DNA from 2 places in the Streptomyces sp. NBC_00328 genome. Region 1 is predicted to be linked to the other one. Evidence: riboswitches for the same ligand, from Rfam matches in the RefSeq annotation. Region 1 holds a riboswitch; the other holds the start of a gene.
What was found. Region 1 has a riboswitch for ZMP and ZTP ahead of OG485_RS42505 (bifunctional 5,10-methylenetetrahydrofolate dehydrogenase/5,10-methenyltetrahydrofolate cyclohydrolase). Riboswitches for the same ligand answer to the same signal wherever they lie in the genome.
Positions count from the first base shown of each region.

Region 2: linked by a shared signal. The riboswitch ahead of OG485_RS01335 (bifunctional 5,10-methylenetetrahydrofolate dehydrogenase/5,10-methenyltetrahydrofolate cyclohydrolase) and the one ahead of OG485_RS42505 (bifunctional 5,10-methylenetetrahydrofolate dehydrogenase/5,10-methenyltetrahydrofolate cyclohydrolase) in region 1 are both predicted to bind ZMP and ZTP.

Region 1 covers NZ_CP108013.1:9,621,645-9,629,068, reverse strand. Annotated here, with positions in the region: partial or broken gene OG485_RS42515 (RNA-guided endonuclease InsQ/TnpB family protein) at 1-439, opposite strand, end outside; gene OG485_RS42510 (hypothetical protein) at 688-1,155, shown strand; gene OG485_RS42505 (bifunctional 5,10-methylenetetrahydrofolate dehydrogenase/5,10-methenyltetrahydrofolate cyclohydrolase) at 1,600-2,466, opposite strand; ZMP/ZTP riboswitch at 2,488-2,573, opposite strand; gene OG485_RS42500 (hypothetical protein) at 2,857-3,363, shown strand; gene OG485_RS42495 (IS5 family transposase) at 3,305-4,111, opposite strand; gene OG485_RS42490 (hypothetical protein) at 5,081-5,602, opposite strand; gene OG485_RS42485 (pentapeptide repeat-containing protein) at 5,583-6,839, opposite strand; gene OG485_RS42480 (hypothetical protein) at 7,144-7,424, shown strand, end outside.
Region 2 covers NZ_CP108013.1:343,011-350,434, forward strand. Annotated here, with positions in the region: gene OG485_RS01330 (hypothetical protein) at 63-530, shown strand; gene OG485_RS01335 (bifunctional 5,10-methylenetetrahydrofolate dehydrogenase/5,10-methenyltetrahydrofolate cyclohydrolase) at 975-1,841, opposite strand; ZMP/ZTP riboswitch at 1,863-1,948, opposite strand; gene OG485_RS01340 (PP2C family protein-serine/threonine phosphatase) at 2,840-4,123, opposite strand; partial or broken gene OG485_RS01345 (thioredoxin-disulfide reductase) at 4,585-4,726, opposite strand; gene OG485_RS01350 (Lrp/AsnC family transcriptional regulator) at 4,788-5,243, opposite strand; gene OG485_RS01355 (LysE family translocator) at 5,355-5,972, shown strand; gene OG485_RS01360 (zinc-binding dehydrogenase) at 7,145-7,318, shown strand; gene OG485_RS43865 (carbamoyltransferase C-terminal domain-containing protein) at 7,308-7,424, opposite strand, start outside.

The sequences.
Region 1 (7,424 bases):
ACCTTGACGTGGCCGATGCCCTGGAGGCGGACGCGGGTGACCGGGTCATGCGGAGTGGAGTTCCACCGGCAGCCGTCCCCGTCCTTCGGAAAGTCCACCGTGTCGAACCAGTTCACCCCGCGAAAACGCGGGTACCCCGGGATCTCTCCGGACTTGACCCGCCGGAAGAACGCCTGCATCGCCTTGTCCAGGCGGCGCAACGTCGCCTGCTGCGAGCTGAACGACCAGCGGCCCTGACGTTCAGGGTCGAACGCCGGATCTCCTTGAGCTGCGCGGACTGCATCCCGTACTTGACGGTGCTCTTCGAGACGTGCCGCCAGGCGTCACGGCGTTCCTGTAAGGCCCCGTTGTAGAGAGAGCAGTGATCGCGCAGCATCTCGGCGAGCGCCTGGGCCTGACGGACGGTGGGCCGCAGCAGGAACTTGTACGCACGGATCATCCAGCCCACCCCCTCCGGTCAGGCTGACTTGATCCTACTGTCTTGGCGTTTGTCACCACATCGGGAACCAGAAGCGCCCGGCATGACCGTCACCACACAAGCGCAGTGATCTCCGGCGCTTCGCGCCTCCAGACCGAGGATCGCATTCCCGTCCGACCTGAAGGCCGGGATTCCCTGCGAGAACAAGGGATGGCACGGGCCTACGATCTCGGGGATGGCCGGCCGTGTGTGATGTCGAGGGGGCGCTCATGGCAGAGCTTGTGCGGCAGCAGGATGTGGATGCCTACGTGGGCTTTCACGCCTTCGGGTTGCAGGAGTCCGGCGACGCGGATCTGCCGGTCCCCTTCCCGGACGACTTCAACCGGCGTGCGTTCCTCAGCACTCACCCGGGACGTCTGGACATCACCAGCGGTGGCCATACCCATACCGCCGTGGTCGGCGTCGAAGTGTGGGACGGGCCTCCGCCCCAGCAGGAACGGGCCGACTGGGATGAGGTGGCCGAGGCCGACTTCGAGTCGGCCAGTGGTCAGGTAGCCGTGTGGTCCATGCACACGGGCCGGATGGACGACCTGATCACGCTGGCGGATTCGGGCGGTTCGTGGCGCGTCCGGGTCCACTGTGCGGGCCGGGCCGAGGCCGCAGCCCTGTCGGAAGGCGAGGGCACCGGCCACGGTGTGGAGCGCTACCTCGTGCAGTTCTGGCCCGCCGAATCGTGAACCGGCTGCAGCGGGAGCGGCCGGTGCCAGGGTCGCTCCCGCCGCAGCGCAGGTCAGGTCAGGTCAGGTCAGGTCAGGTCAGGTGGCGATCTTCACGATGAAGCCGTCATCCATTCCGTCGATGATGCGGTTCTTGGCGTAGAAGCTCTTCAGGATGTTGCCGCCCCGTCTGGTTGTCGTCGCCCGGGATCGGCTTCGCGGAGAAGTTGAACTCTCTTGCCTCCGGGTCGTAGTAGTGCTCAGCAGCCCCTGCCCGCACCGGGCACGAGCCGAGGCACCCGCCTAGGCCGGCTGACACTCGGCGGATCCGCGTCCTCGGCGGCTCACCGCCCTCACGGGTGGCGAGCCGCTGTCAGAACGAACTGTCAGCCAGCCCGATTACGAGGTCTTCCATTCCGAGCGGGACCCTTCTGGCCTGGTGCCAAGGGGCTGCTGGTCAGGAGGTCATCGGTGCTGGATTCCGAGCTGGTTCGCGGCGGCGTCCACGGTCTGCGCCAGCAGGACGGCGATGGTCATCGGCCCGACGCCGCCGGGCACCGGAGTGATCAGACAGGCGCGGGTGCGGGCGGTGTCGAAGTCCACGTCGCCGACGTTGCCCGGGTTGTATCCGGCGTCGATCACCACCGCGCCGGGCTTGATGTCCTCACCCCGGATCAACCGGGGCCGTCCCACGGCCGCTACCACGACGTCTGCTTCCCGGACGATCGCCGACAGGTCCGCTGTGCGGGAGTGGCAGTACGTCACCGTTGCGTTCTTGGCGAGCAGGAGCATCCCGGCCGGCTTGCCAAGAATCGGGCTGCGGCCCACCACGACGGCGTGCTTGCCGGCGAGGTCGACGTCGTACGCCTCCAGCAGTCGCATGATTCCGCCTGGAGTGCAGGACATAAAGCCCGGCAGCGCGAAGCTCATCGCGGCGAACGAATGCATGGTGACCCCGTCGACATCCTTCTCCGGGGCGATGGCCTCGAACGCCGCTCGCTCGTCGATGTGTGGGCCGCAAGGGTGCTGGAGCAGGATGCCGTGCACGTCCGGATCGCCGGACAGGCCGGCGAGGGTGTCGATCAGTTCGGCGGTCGTGGTGGTGGCGGGCAAAGCGATGTGCCGGGACTGGATGCCCGCCTTCGCGCACCGCGCCCGTTTCATGCGGACGTAGGTGGCCGACGCGGGGTCCTCCCCCACCAGCACCGTCGCGAGACAGGGGCTGGTTCCCCCACGCCGTGAGATCTCTGCCGCCTTGACAGCAGCCTCTTCGATGATGCGTTCGGCGAGGTTGGTGCCGTCCATGAGCTGGGCCGTCCGAGTCGCGGACATCGTTGCCTCCAGGCGTTGCTGACCACTCGCCCAGGCGCACGGCAACGACGTCTCGTCAGACCGCTCCCCGGTGGTGCTCCACCTCAGCGCCAGTCACGGCCCACGCCACACTGTAGTAGACGCAGCATGCTCACACCGGTCAGCGTTCTCTTCCCAGTTGGGGAGCGACTCGCCACGGTCCGTCCCCTTTCCGGACCGACGTCCATTCTCGTCAGCGTTCCCGTGCCGCTTGCGCTCGACGATGGCCACTTGACATCCTCCCCCTCTTAGAGGTCGTTCTCTTTCCGAACCTTGTGTGCGGATTCCGCTGGTCAGACATGGGATGGCATCTGTCGCGGAAGTCTCGGCTTGTTGCCGGTCGAGATGTTGCGGGGGTGGCGGATGCCGTCGATGCGGGCGGTTCTGGAAGCGCGGCGGAAGGCCGCGGTGGTGCGGGTGGAGGAGCTCGAAGCCGAACTGGAGCGGGTGCGGGCGGACTTGGCGGACGCCGAAGAAGTCCTCAGGCGTCGGGTGATCGGGCTCGAGCAGTATCTGGAGGCGCTGGCCGAGGAGGAAGCGCCGGCCGTGGTGGTCGGCGGGCCGTCGCGGAAGAAGCCGGTGGGTCCGCGCCGTGCGGTGCCGCATCGGGAGAACGCGGTCGGGGTCGAGGATCTGTCGGTGGACTACCGGGCGGTGATGGCTGCCGCGGCGGAGGCCGGAGTCGAGGGGTTGGGTGCCCGGCGGACAGCGGTGGTACTCGGCTGGGACAGTGCCTCCGTCTCACGCGTCGAGGGTGCGAGAGCACGGTTGAAGAGGCTGGTGGAACGGGGCTGGCTGGTGGAGGCGAAGCCGGGAAGGTTCACGACGCCGCCGTCGGAACAGGTTGATCATGTCGGGCGGCCAGACGGCGGCTCATGAGTGCGATCATCGACCAGCGGATGACGGCTTCGCTGGTGTCGGTGCGTCGCTCGTAGTCCCGGACCAGACGCCGGCTGCGCAGGAGCCAGGCGAAGGATCTTTCGACGACCCAGCGGCGGGGCAGTGCCTGGAAACCTTGGACGTCCTCATGACGGCGGACGACGTCGAGGACGAGCCCGAGATGCCGGCTGGTCCAGTCGGTGAGGTGGCCGGTGTAGCCGCCGTCGGCCCAGACCCGCGTCAGCCGCCGAAAGCCCTCCTTTGCCGCGGGCAGAAGGATCCGGGCGGCGTCCCGGTCGGTCGTGGACGCCGGTGTGACCAGCACGTTCAGCAGAAGTCCGAGCGTGTCGGTGAGCAGATGCCGCTTGCGCCCGTTGATCTTCTTGCCCGCGTCGAACCCGCGTGAGGCGTGGGCGACGGTGGCGTCCGCCTTCACCGACTGCGAGTCCACGACCGCGGCACTGGGTTCCGGGCCGCGGCCCTCGCTGGTGCGGACGGCCTCACGGAGCCGTTCGTGCAACTCGGTCACGAGGCCGGCGTCCCGCCAGCGGGCGAAGAAGGCGTAGACACGCGGCCAGGGCGGGAAGTCGGACGGCATCGCCCGCCACTTGATGCCGTTGTCGACGAGGTAGCGCACCGCGTCGATCATCTGCCGGTGGCAGTAGCCCTCCGGTCGGCCGCCCCGGCCTGCCAGCCAGCCCGGAACTGGCAGCAGATCCTTCACCAGAGCCCACTCGGAATCGCTCATGTCCGAGCCGTACCGGGGCCGGCGATCCGGCCGGTCGGCCGCGTTCCCGAACCTGTGGGCGAGGCAGTCACACCCACGAGTGGACCAACTGGACTCGGCAACCGTGACCACGCGACACTTCGACAACAGGGCCTCTTGCTTCTCGCTGGACTCGACATCCGCGAGCTACCAAGAGGCCCTTCTTCCATGCCTGCACACAGAACAACTCACCCGAACCAGGCCCCTGTTCGAACCCCACCGATCACACGGCCGGATAGAGAACAGCCAGTTAAACGAGGGGGATTCCAACCCGGCTGGGTTGGGGTTCACGGACGCTCGACCGCTGTTCGGGCGGTGTCGTCCCTCCGGCACCGGCTGAGCGCCGGGGGCGGGGAATCCCGCCCTGTCCTGCCGCGACGTTGACTGCTGCGTTCTCATCGGCGTTGCACCCCCACCACCCGGTACCCCCGCAGCACCCGGGCCCCCACAGACCGCGCCCGCGCACATCCTGCCCAGCCTCGCCATCCCCCCTCCGTCCTCGCCTCCGTCGACCTCACCGAAACCAGAGGAGCCACCGTCCTCACCGAACTACAAACCCCCCACCCCACCCCCTAACCACCAACCCCACCAGCAACTCCCAGACGTACGGCGCCACGACGCCGCCGGCAGCCTGGGGAGGCCAAGCGCGTCGCCGAACTCGAAACGCCGCTCACACACGTCCGAGCCGGCAAAACCCTGCCGGTACCGGCGGGCGACATGATCGTGCAAGGCGAAGACCTCGGCACCTGGATCCGACGCAGCGGCTCGAGGAGGGCCGGGAGGTCGTGGGTCTGCGACTGGGTGGGGGTTGGACAACACCCGACGCAGAGCCGACAAGCTCACCCCCGAACGCCGTGCAAAACTCGACGAACTCGGCATGCCCTGGTGACGAGGCATTGGTCAGGCTGTTGGGGCAGGGGGTGCCTGTCGCATCCCTGACGGGTAATGGGGTCAGCGTTTGACGCGATTGCGGACGGCCAGAACCGCCAGGCCCAAAAGGATGGGCTCTGTCAGCCGGGAGGTCATCTCGATGTAGGTGCCGGTGGTGGTCAGCTCCTGGTCGGCGGAGCGGAACACGACCGAGTTCAGGACAACGTTCAGGGCCTTCTCGAAGCGCTCACCGGTGAACCGGTTCCCGGTGGGGTTACGCGGATCGTCCTTGCCGATCTCGAAAGTCACACGGCCGCCGCCCGACGGCACGATGCCGGTCGCTTCCTGCTTCGGGTCGTCGCGGGGGAGCCCGAAGCCCATGAGGAGCACGATCGTGGCCAGCATGGCCGCGGCGAGCCAGAGAAGGGCGCGGGAGGCGCGCAGGCCGTAGCCGGACAGCATCCAATAAGCGGCGAGTAGGCGCCTCTCGGCTGGAGGGATGTCATCGGCGTTGCGGCGCATCTCCATCTCGCCGTAGTAGAAGTCGGCTGCACCGGGCTCGTGCTTGCCGTCCTCGAACGCTTTACGCAGTGCCCGGTACACCGGGGCCAGCTGCAGCGGCCCGACGTGTGCGGTGTCGGTACCACCTGGTGTCCAGCCCGGGACGGCTCGCGGCCTGCGCGCGCCAGTGATGCTCTTCAGCGAGCAGACGACGACGAGTAAATCGCACGGGACGCCAGCGCTGCCAATGGAGGCCGGACGGGACTTCGGCGAACAGGCAGGCGCCCTCCAGTCGTACCTGGTCCAAATGCACCGTCCCGGTGAACAAGCATTCCGACAAGTCGACGTCGGCCAGCACCAGGTGCGCGGCGTCAACCCCGCGCAGCGACGCCATCCGCACCGCCGCATCGGGCCCATCCCCAAGGAGGGCCTCCGGCAACTGCGTGCCGCCGGCGAGTACGAAGGGATCCTGCTCTGCGGCGATCGTGAGCGGGTACTCGAAGACCGCGTGAGAGAAATCGACTGTGGCGTAGCGAAGACGCACCTCCGCCGTCGACGACCAGCGCGTCCGTCGGCATTCCAGGTGGCGGGCGGCGAACGAGAGATTCACCGGTCCGCTGAACACTGCCCCGGACAACACCAGCTTCGCGGCACAGACCAACGGTCCGAGTCTGGCCAACCGCTCGAAGACCGCCCGCTCGAATCCCGCATGACTCGCGAAGGCCGCCAGCTGGAACCATGCGGCGCTCTTGAAGGTCGCCGACCCGAAATGGGCATCGCCCCCGAAAGCCGCCGACCGGAACCAGGCATCGCCCCGGAAGGTCGCCAGGCGGAACCAGGCGTTGCCCCGGAAGGTCACTGACGCGAACCCGGCGTAGCCACCGAAGTTCGCCGAGCTGAATACGGCGCTGTTTTGGAAGGTCGCCGACCGGAACCAGGCGGCGCTCTCAAAGGTCGCTGACTCGAACCTGGCCTCACCATGGAAATTCACCGACTCGAACCCGGCATCACCCTGGAAAATCGCGGACCTGAACAGGGGGGCTCTCTCGAAGATCGCCGACTCGAACCTGGCCTCACCATGGAAGATCGCCGACCCGAACTGGGCATCACCCTCGAAAGTTGCTGACTCGAACCTGGCGGAGCCGAGACGGGGGTGTCCGGTTGCCGGGTCGCGGAGGGAGTCAAGGAGCGCATTGAGAAGAGGTTCGGTGAAGGAGGTGCCGCGATGGTCGACGTCGGAATCGGGGGCCAGGCTGGCCAGGTAGGCGTCGCGGTCGGAGTCATCCAGGTGGGCGAGGCATGCCGTGTGGCCGGGAATGTGGATGCCGCGACAACCCACCGGGTCCCCCGGAGTCGTACCGTGGCCACAGTGCGGCCAGTCAGGCGGAGTTGGAGACAGTGCGGGGTTCGGGTTCGGCATACCCGAAGGACGATCGAGCACAGTGAAGCAGTTGCAAGTCTTGCCCTCAGAGTGGCCCCCTGGTCCACTCTTCAGCCGTCGCCGACACTTGGCTGCTGTTTCCGGCGCATCAGATTCTCTGCGATTGCACGCAAGCCAGGCAAAGGGCTGGAAACCATCGCGTCAGCGGATGCCTGTTTGGGGAGGGATGGGCTGGTTGACCGGTCAACTGCGAGGGGGCTGTGTGGCACGGCGAGATTTCGAGAAGATCCTGGGCGAACTGGGCGAGATACGACGGGTAGTAAACGACTCTTCCAGCGGACTCGCAGGATTACGCAAGGACCAGGAAGACCTGCGCCGCAAGGTTCTGGAGACGGTCCAGCAGGGCACCACAGGACTGCGCGAGGAGAACCGGGAGCTGCGGCGCCGCCAGGAGAAGATGCTCACCGACCTGGCGGATGCGCGTACCGGGGTTGAGGCGTTGCGGCGGGAGCTCGCGCAGGCGTTCTCGCACATCGTTGGTAC
Region 2 (7,424 bases), 9.3 Mb from region 1:
GGGATGGCACGGGCCTACGATCTCGGGGATGGCCGGCCGTGTGTGATGTCGAGGGGGCGCTCATGGCAGAGCTTGTGCGGCAGCAGGATGTGGATGCCTACGTGGGCTTTCACGCCTTCGGGTTGCAGGAGTCCGGCGACGCGGATCTGCCGGTCCCCTTCCCGGACGACTTCAACCGGCGTGCGTTCCTCAGCACTCACCCGGGACGTCTGGACATCACCAGCGGTGGCCATACCCATACCGCCGTGGTCGGCGTCGAAGTGTGGGACGGGCCTCCGCCCCAGCAGGAACGGGCCGACTGGGATGAGGTGGCCGAGGCCGACTTCGAGTCGGCCAGTGGTCAGGTAGCCGTGTGGTCCATGCACACGGGCCGGATGGACGACCTGATCACGCTGGCGGATTCGGGCGGTTCGTGGCGCGTCCGGGTCCACTGTGCGGGCCGGGCCGAGGCCGCAGCCCTGTCGGAAGGCGAGGGCACCGGCCACGGTGTGGAGCGCTACCTCGTGCAGTTCTGGCCCGCCGAATCGTGAACCGGCTGCAGCGGGAGCGGCCGGTGCCAGGGTCGCTCCCGCCGCAGCGCAGGTCAGGTCAGGTCAGGTCAGGTCAGGTCAGGTGGCGATCTTCACGATGAAGCCGTCATCCATTCCGTCGATGATGCGGTTCTTGGCGTAGAAGCTCTTCAGGATGTTGCCGCCCCGTCTGGTTGTCGTCGCCCGGGATCGGCTTCGCGGAGAAGTTGAACTCTCTTGCCTCCGGGTCGTAGTAGTGCTCAGCAGCCCCTGCCCGCACCGGGCACGAGCCGAGGCACCCGCCTAGGCCGGCTGACACTCGGCGGATCCGCGTCCTCGGCGGCTCACCGCCCTCACGGGTGGCGAGCCGCTGTCAGAACGAACTGTCAGCCAGCCCGATTACGAGGTCTTCCATTCCGAGCGGGACCCTTCTGGCCTGGTGCCAAGGGGCTGCTGGTCAGGAGGTCATCGGTGCTGGATTCCGAGCTGGTTCGCGGCGGCGTCCACGGTCTGCGCCAGCAGGACGGCGATGGTCATCGGCCCGACGCCGCCGGGCACCGGAGTGATCAGACAGGCGCGGGTGCGGGCGGTGTCGAAGTCCACGTCGCCGACGTTGCCCGGGTTGTATCCGGCGTCGATCACCACCGCGCCGGGCTTGATGTCCTCACCCCGGATCAACCGGGGCCGTCCCACGGCCGCTACCACGACGTCTGCTTCCCGGACGATCGCCGACAGGTCCGCTGTGCGGGAGTGGCAGTACGTCACCGTTGCGTTCTTGGCGAGCAGGAGCATCCCGGCCGGCTTGCCAAGAATCGGGCTGCGGCCCACCACGACGGCGTGCTTGCCGGCGAGGTCGACGTCGTACGCCTCCAGCAGTCGCATGATTCCGCCTGGAGTGCAGGACATAAAGCCCGGCAGCGCGAAGCTCATCGCGGCGAACGAATGCATGGTGACCCCGTCGACATCCTTCTCCGGGGCGATGGCCTCGAACGCCGCTCGCTCGTCGATGTGTGGGCCGCAAGGGTGCTGGAGCAGGATGCCGTGCACGTCCGGATCGCCGGACAGGCCGGCGAGGGTGTCGATCAGTTCGGCGGTCGTGGTGGTGGCGGGCAAAGCGATGTGCCGGGACTGGATGCCCGCCTTCGCGCACCGCGCCCGTTTCATGCGGACGTAGGTGGCCGACGCGGGGTCCTCCCCCACCAGCACCGTCGCGAGACAGGGGCTGGTTCCCCCACGCCGTGAGATCTCTGCCGCCTTGACAGCAGCCTCTTCGATGATGCGTTCGGCGAGGTTGGTGCCGTCCATGAGCTGGGCCGTCCGAGTCGCGGACATCGTTGCCTCCAGGCGTTGCTGACCACTCGCCCAGGCGCACGGCAACGACGTCTCGTCAGACCGCTCCCCGGTGGTGCTCCACCTCAGCGCCAGTCACGGCCCACGCCACACTGTAGTAGACGCAGCATGCTCACACCGGTCAGCGTTCTCTTCCCAGTTGGGGAGCGACTCGCCACGGTCCGTCCCCTTTCCGGACCGACGTCCATTCTCGTCAGCGTTCCCGTGCCGCTTGCGCTCGACGATGGCCACTTGACATCCTCCCCCTCTTAAACGAGGGGGATTCCAACCCGGCTGGGTTGGGGTTCACGGACGCTCGACCGCTGTTCGGGCGGTGTCGTCCCTCCGGCACCGGCTGAGCGCCGGGGGCGGGGAATCCCGCCCTGTCCTGCCGCGACGTTGACTGCTGCGTTCTCATCGGCGTTGCACCCCCACCACCCGGTACCCCCACAGCACCCGGGCCCCCACAGACCGCGCCCGCGCACATCCTGCCCAGCCTCGCCATCCCCTCCGTCCTCGCCTCCGTCGACCTCACCGAAACCAGAGGAGCCACCGTCCTCACCGAACTACAAACCCCCCACCCCACCCCCTAACCACCAACCCCACCAGCACCAGCACCAGCACCCCGCGCCGAAACACACCACCAACTCCCCCACCAGCAGCTCCCCCACCCCGCGCACCGACCAGCCCCCCGACAGCACGCCAGCACGGCGTCAAGGCCGCACCAGCAGAGCACCACAAGGGGAACCGGGGCACCCGTTCGCATGCACCACTCCCAGCCCGCCGGGGCGTCCATGCCGCGCGCAAGCAACACGGCATCCTGGGCACCGACCACGAAACCCAGCACACCCCCTCCCCGGGCCGACAGCCCACCGAGAGGTGAGGACCCGGTCGCGGTCGACGTGGTCCAAAGACGCAAGGAGCGCAGCGCGCTGCGCCGGGACGGCCTCGCTCCGTGGCGGGATGCGCAACCTGTGGCGCGTCCGCTGGTGGCGCGCGGGTCATAGTCGGATGACGATCAGGGCGACGTCGTCGCGGGCGCCGCTGCTGACGCCGAGGTCCGCGAGCAGGGCGTCGGCAAGGCGTTCGGGTTCCTGGCGGGCATGGCGGGCGAGCGCGTCGGTGAGGCGTTGCAGGCTGGCGTCGATGTCCTCGCCGCGGCGTTCGATGAGGCCGTCGGTGTAGAGGACGAAGGTGTCGCCGCGGGTGTAGGGCAGGTCAGCCTGGGGGTGGGGGACGTGTTTGGTGCGGGCTCCCAGCGGAGGGTCGGTGGCCCGGTCGAGAAGGTCGAAGGTGCCGTCCGGGTGGACCAGGATGGGGGGCGGGTGGCCGGCGCTGCTGTACATGATGCGGCGAGCGCGGGTGTCGACGACGGCTTGGACGACAGTGGTGGCCAGCGCACCCCCCACGTCGCGTGCGTACAGGCCCAGGACGTCCAGGGCCCTCGCGGGCCGTTCGACGGCCCGGACGACCACGGACAACGCGCTGCGGAGCATGCCCATGACGGCGGCGGCCTCCAGGCCGTGGCCGACGACGTCGCCGACCGCCACGGCGAATCTGTCCTCCGGCAGGTCGACCACGTCGTACCAGTCGCCGCACACGTTCAGCGACCCGGCGGCGGGCAGGTAGCGCACCGCGGTGTCCCGGTGCCGGGCCAGATGTGGCGAGTGGAGCATGGCCTCCTGCAAGGTGAGAGCGACCTGGCGTTCCCGGGCGTGGGCTTGGCGCAGTTCCTCGTTCAGTCGTTTGAGCTCAAGCGCCCGTGCGTACAGTTCGACCTCCCGCGCCTCCACGTCGCTGAGCGCACCGCCTTCTCGCAGGCGGGGGTGGGAACGGATGAACGAGGTCACGTCCTCCCCCCGGTGGAGGATCCACTCCACCTGCCCGTCCGGCCCGAGCACCGGGGTGTTGATCGCGGACCACCACCGCTCCACGAACACGCCGGGCCGGTCGGCCACGGGAATGTCGTACTTCATCGGCGCCATCGTGTCCGGCTCTTTCGAGCGCAGGACCCGGTGCAGGGAGGCGTGCAGATTCCGCACGCCGCCGGCATCCGGGTCCGCCGGGTTGTCAGGGAAGGCATCGAAGAGGTACCGCCCGAGCAGATCCTCCCGGGTACGGCCGGTCACCCGGCAGGCCGCCTCATTGATGTCGGCGAGCACCAGATCCGGGCCGAGCACCATGCAGGGGCTGGGGGTGACAGCGAACAGCGCCTGGTAATCGATCGCCGGCCTCACCGCACGGTGCGGCCGTGCATCCTCAGCAGGGCTGCTCTCGTCTCCCATCCTTACGTTCTACCGTTCGCCGACGCCCCCGGCACCTGCGCACATCGCCTGTCCTCGAATCACGACGAGCGACCGGGGGCGCGACATCACCGGCAAGGTCACCGCCAAGAAGACCGGCTACACCAGCGGCACCGCCAACGCCCAAGGCGGTCCGCATCAGCTGACCCGGTCCGCCCTCCCTTGAGGCGCCCATGCGATGGCAGGACCTCACGCACGTTTCACGCCGGCGGCAGGAATCTGCCCGCCGTGGACCACGCGCCAGACCGAGCCGGTGTGACCACACTTTCGGTACGCCGGACCGCTCTGGGTTCGCGCGATCGCGTCGACACACAAAACGAGGACGTCACCGCGGTGTACGTAGCGGTCGACCGGCTGTTCGGCTTGGCCACCGGGCAGTCGTTCCACGCCGGCCGCTGTACCGCGACCACCCGTCCCGTCACCCTGTACTTCGTCGCACACACTGCCTCGGCTCCGGTGCCAGCTGCGGTGATCGCCTGTCGGTAGGTCCGGTAAGACGATGTCGCCCGCTCCGAAGACTCCAGGGATGTTCATGCGGGTCGACGGCGAGGAGACCTGGAGGTGGTCGGATTCGTCCAGGTCGAGAGTGCAACAGTTGTGGCGCCATCGCTGGATCGAGCGATTCAGCGCAGCAGCTCGTTGATGGCTAATTCCCGGGCAGGGGCCGGTCGTCGATGACGTTCTTCATGACGAGGGTGGAGGTCAGGCGCTGGACTCCGGGTAGGCGGGCAAGTTGCTGGTCGTAGAGCTGCTGGAACGCGGCCAGGTCAGCGGTCGCGACTCGCAGGAGGTAGTCGGGTTCGCCGAACAGGCGTTGCGCCTGCAGCACGTTGGGGACGGCGGCCACAGCCTCTTCGAAGGCGGCGACGGTGTCGGGGGTCTCCCAGCGCAGGGTGGCGAAGACGAGGGCCTCGAAGTTCAGGCCGACGGCCGCCGGATCCACGACCGCCCGGTAGCCGCGGATCGCACCCTCGCGTTCGAGGTCGCGCAGTCGGCGGTGGCAGGGCGAAACGCTGAGCTGCACGCGCGCGGCCAGCTCAGTGATCGTCAGGCGGCCGTCGAGCTGCAGCTCGGCAAGAATCTTCCGATCCATGGCATCCATGAAGAAGATTCTCCCTCACATAGCCCGCTCATGGGGTAAAGACGCAAACACTTTCGGGCATATCGGGCCTAGCCTTCCCTCCATAGCAAGCCATGTGAGAGGGAACGATCGATGAATACGACGACGCTGGCGGCCTTCCTGGCTGTGGACCTGCTGCTGGTGTTCACTCCGGGCGCGGACTGGGCCTATGCGATTTCCGCCGGGCTGCGAGGACGCTCGGTCGTCCCGGCCGTAACAGGGCTGATCGCCGGACACGCGGCCTATGCGCTAGTGGCCGTCGCGGGCCTGGCAATGATCGTGGCGAGTTCCCCGGCCGCGCTCACCGCCCTGACCATGGCGGGGGCCGGGTACCTGCTGTGGCTGGGCTGGGGCGTCCTGCGGCAGCCGTCCGTTCCGGCAGCCGCAGGCGAGAGCGCGGACGCCTCCCGGTTGCGGGCACTGCTCAAGGGGGCCGGGATCAGCGGCCTGAACCCGAAGGCGTTGCTGCTGTACTTCTCGCTGTTCCCGCAGTTCATCGACCCTGCCACCGGCTGGCCGGTGGCCGCGCAGACCGGGCTGCTCAGCACGGTGCACCTGACGGCGTGCGCCGTCGTCTACCTCGCCGTCGGCGTCCTGGCCCGTACGGTCTTGAGTACCCGGCCCTCGGCCGCCCGGGACGTCACCCGCATCAGCGGTGCCATGATGATCGCCATCGGCGCCTTCCTGCTGGTGGAACGCCTGGCCGGCTGAGGAACCCGCTCCGCCCGACACGGACCTGGCCGGCGCTGCGTGCGTTGGCATTGGCGAGGTCGGCCAGGAAGGATGCCCGTATGGCTCCGGGGCCGCCGGCGTGAGGCGTGGCGGGTTCACGGGCGGCGATGTGGAGGGTGTCGAGCAGATCGCGGTGACGGTAGGGGAAGCCCGGTCGACTCCGCTCCGGCCGCCACTTCCATCCCGGACGCGCTTCGAGTTCCCCTACCCAGGTAGCCGGGGCCTTTCCCTGCTGATCGTCGGCGCGGAGGGCGGCGACTTTGGCCCCGAGCGCGTACCCGTCCTCAATGTGTCCGTACGGGGCGCGGGCATGGCCGGTTCGGGCGACGACCGAAGTCAGGGCTTCGGTGAACACATGCCAGCGGAACGCGCTCCAGTCCCACACCCACCCTGGGACCGCGTCGAGTAGCTGGATCTGCACTTGGGGGAATTCCGGCGCGGTACAGGCGCCGCCGTTCCATGACCCACCCGCCCAACGCGCAGTCGCCCTCCCCATGGATGCCGGCGGGACGGCCGTGCCCTTCCCTCCCGGCGAATGTACGAAGGACCTGCAGCACTCCTCGAATCGCGGGGCGGGCTGGTCCACTGCCACGCCGGCCGTTCCACAATCCGCCGGGACCCCGACCTCGTTCAGGAGCGTGGGCAGTTGGTCGGGGCGGAACGGCTGGCCGGCCCGGGAAGAGCCGTGGGGATGCCGGGGTGGTGGCGGTGTTCATGTTGTGGCGGTTCGCGATGTGCTCCAGCAGCAGGGCAGCGACCGGTGCCGGAACGGACGAGGCTGGATCCCCGAGCCGCAGCACCACGGTGTCGCCATCGCGGATCACGTCGTCGACGCTGAGCCGGACGATGCGGCTCACGGACTGCGTGTAGAGGAGCACGATGCCTCCTGCGACACGGAGACGCAGGGAACAGGCGCGGCGGTACGGGGCGGAGACCGTCATCGACCCGGGCAACGGCGACCCGGTCGAGGCCGTCCGCGCGGCGACCGCGGGCTAGGGCTGCCACGTGGTCGTTGACACGGTCGGGAACGAGTACACCCCCTGGACAGGCGGTGCGGATGGCGCGGACCCGGGGCCGGGTCGTCCTCGTCGGTCTACACGGGAAGGCCCGCCACCCTGGACGTACTGGACATCGTCGTACGCGAGACCGAGATCCGCGGCTCCGTCGGCGCCAGCCTTGCCGATGCCCACACCGTCATGAAAATGGCTGCGGCGGGCGTCCTCCGTGGCTGCGTAGAAACCGAGTACCCCCTGGAGCAGGTCAACGAGGCCCTTGCCCGGCTCGCCGCCGGCAAGGTCACAGGGCGTCTGGTGATCATCCCCTGACACGAGCCGCCCCGGCGGCCCGGTACATGAGTACCAGTTCAGCGTCAGGGCCGGCTCGACGACAGCGGTGGGCGTGGCCGGAGCGGACGGGCGAGGCCGGCAGGCT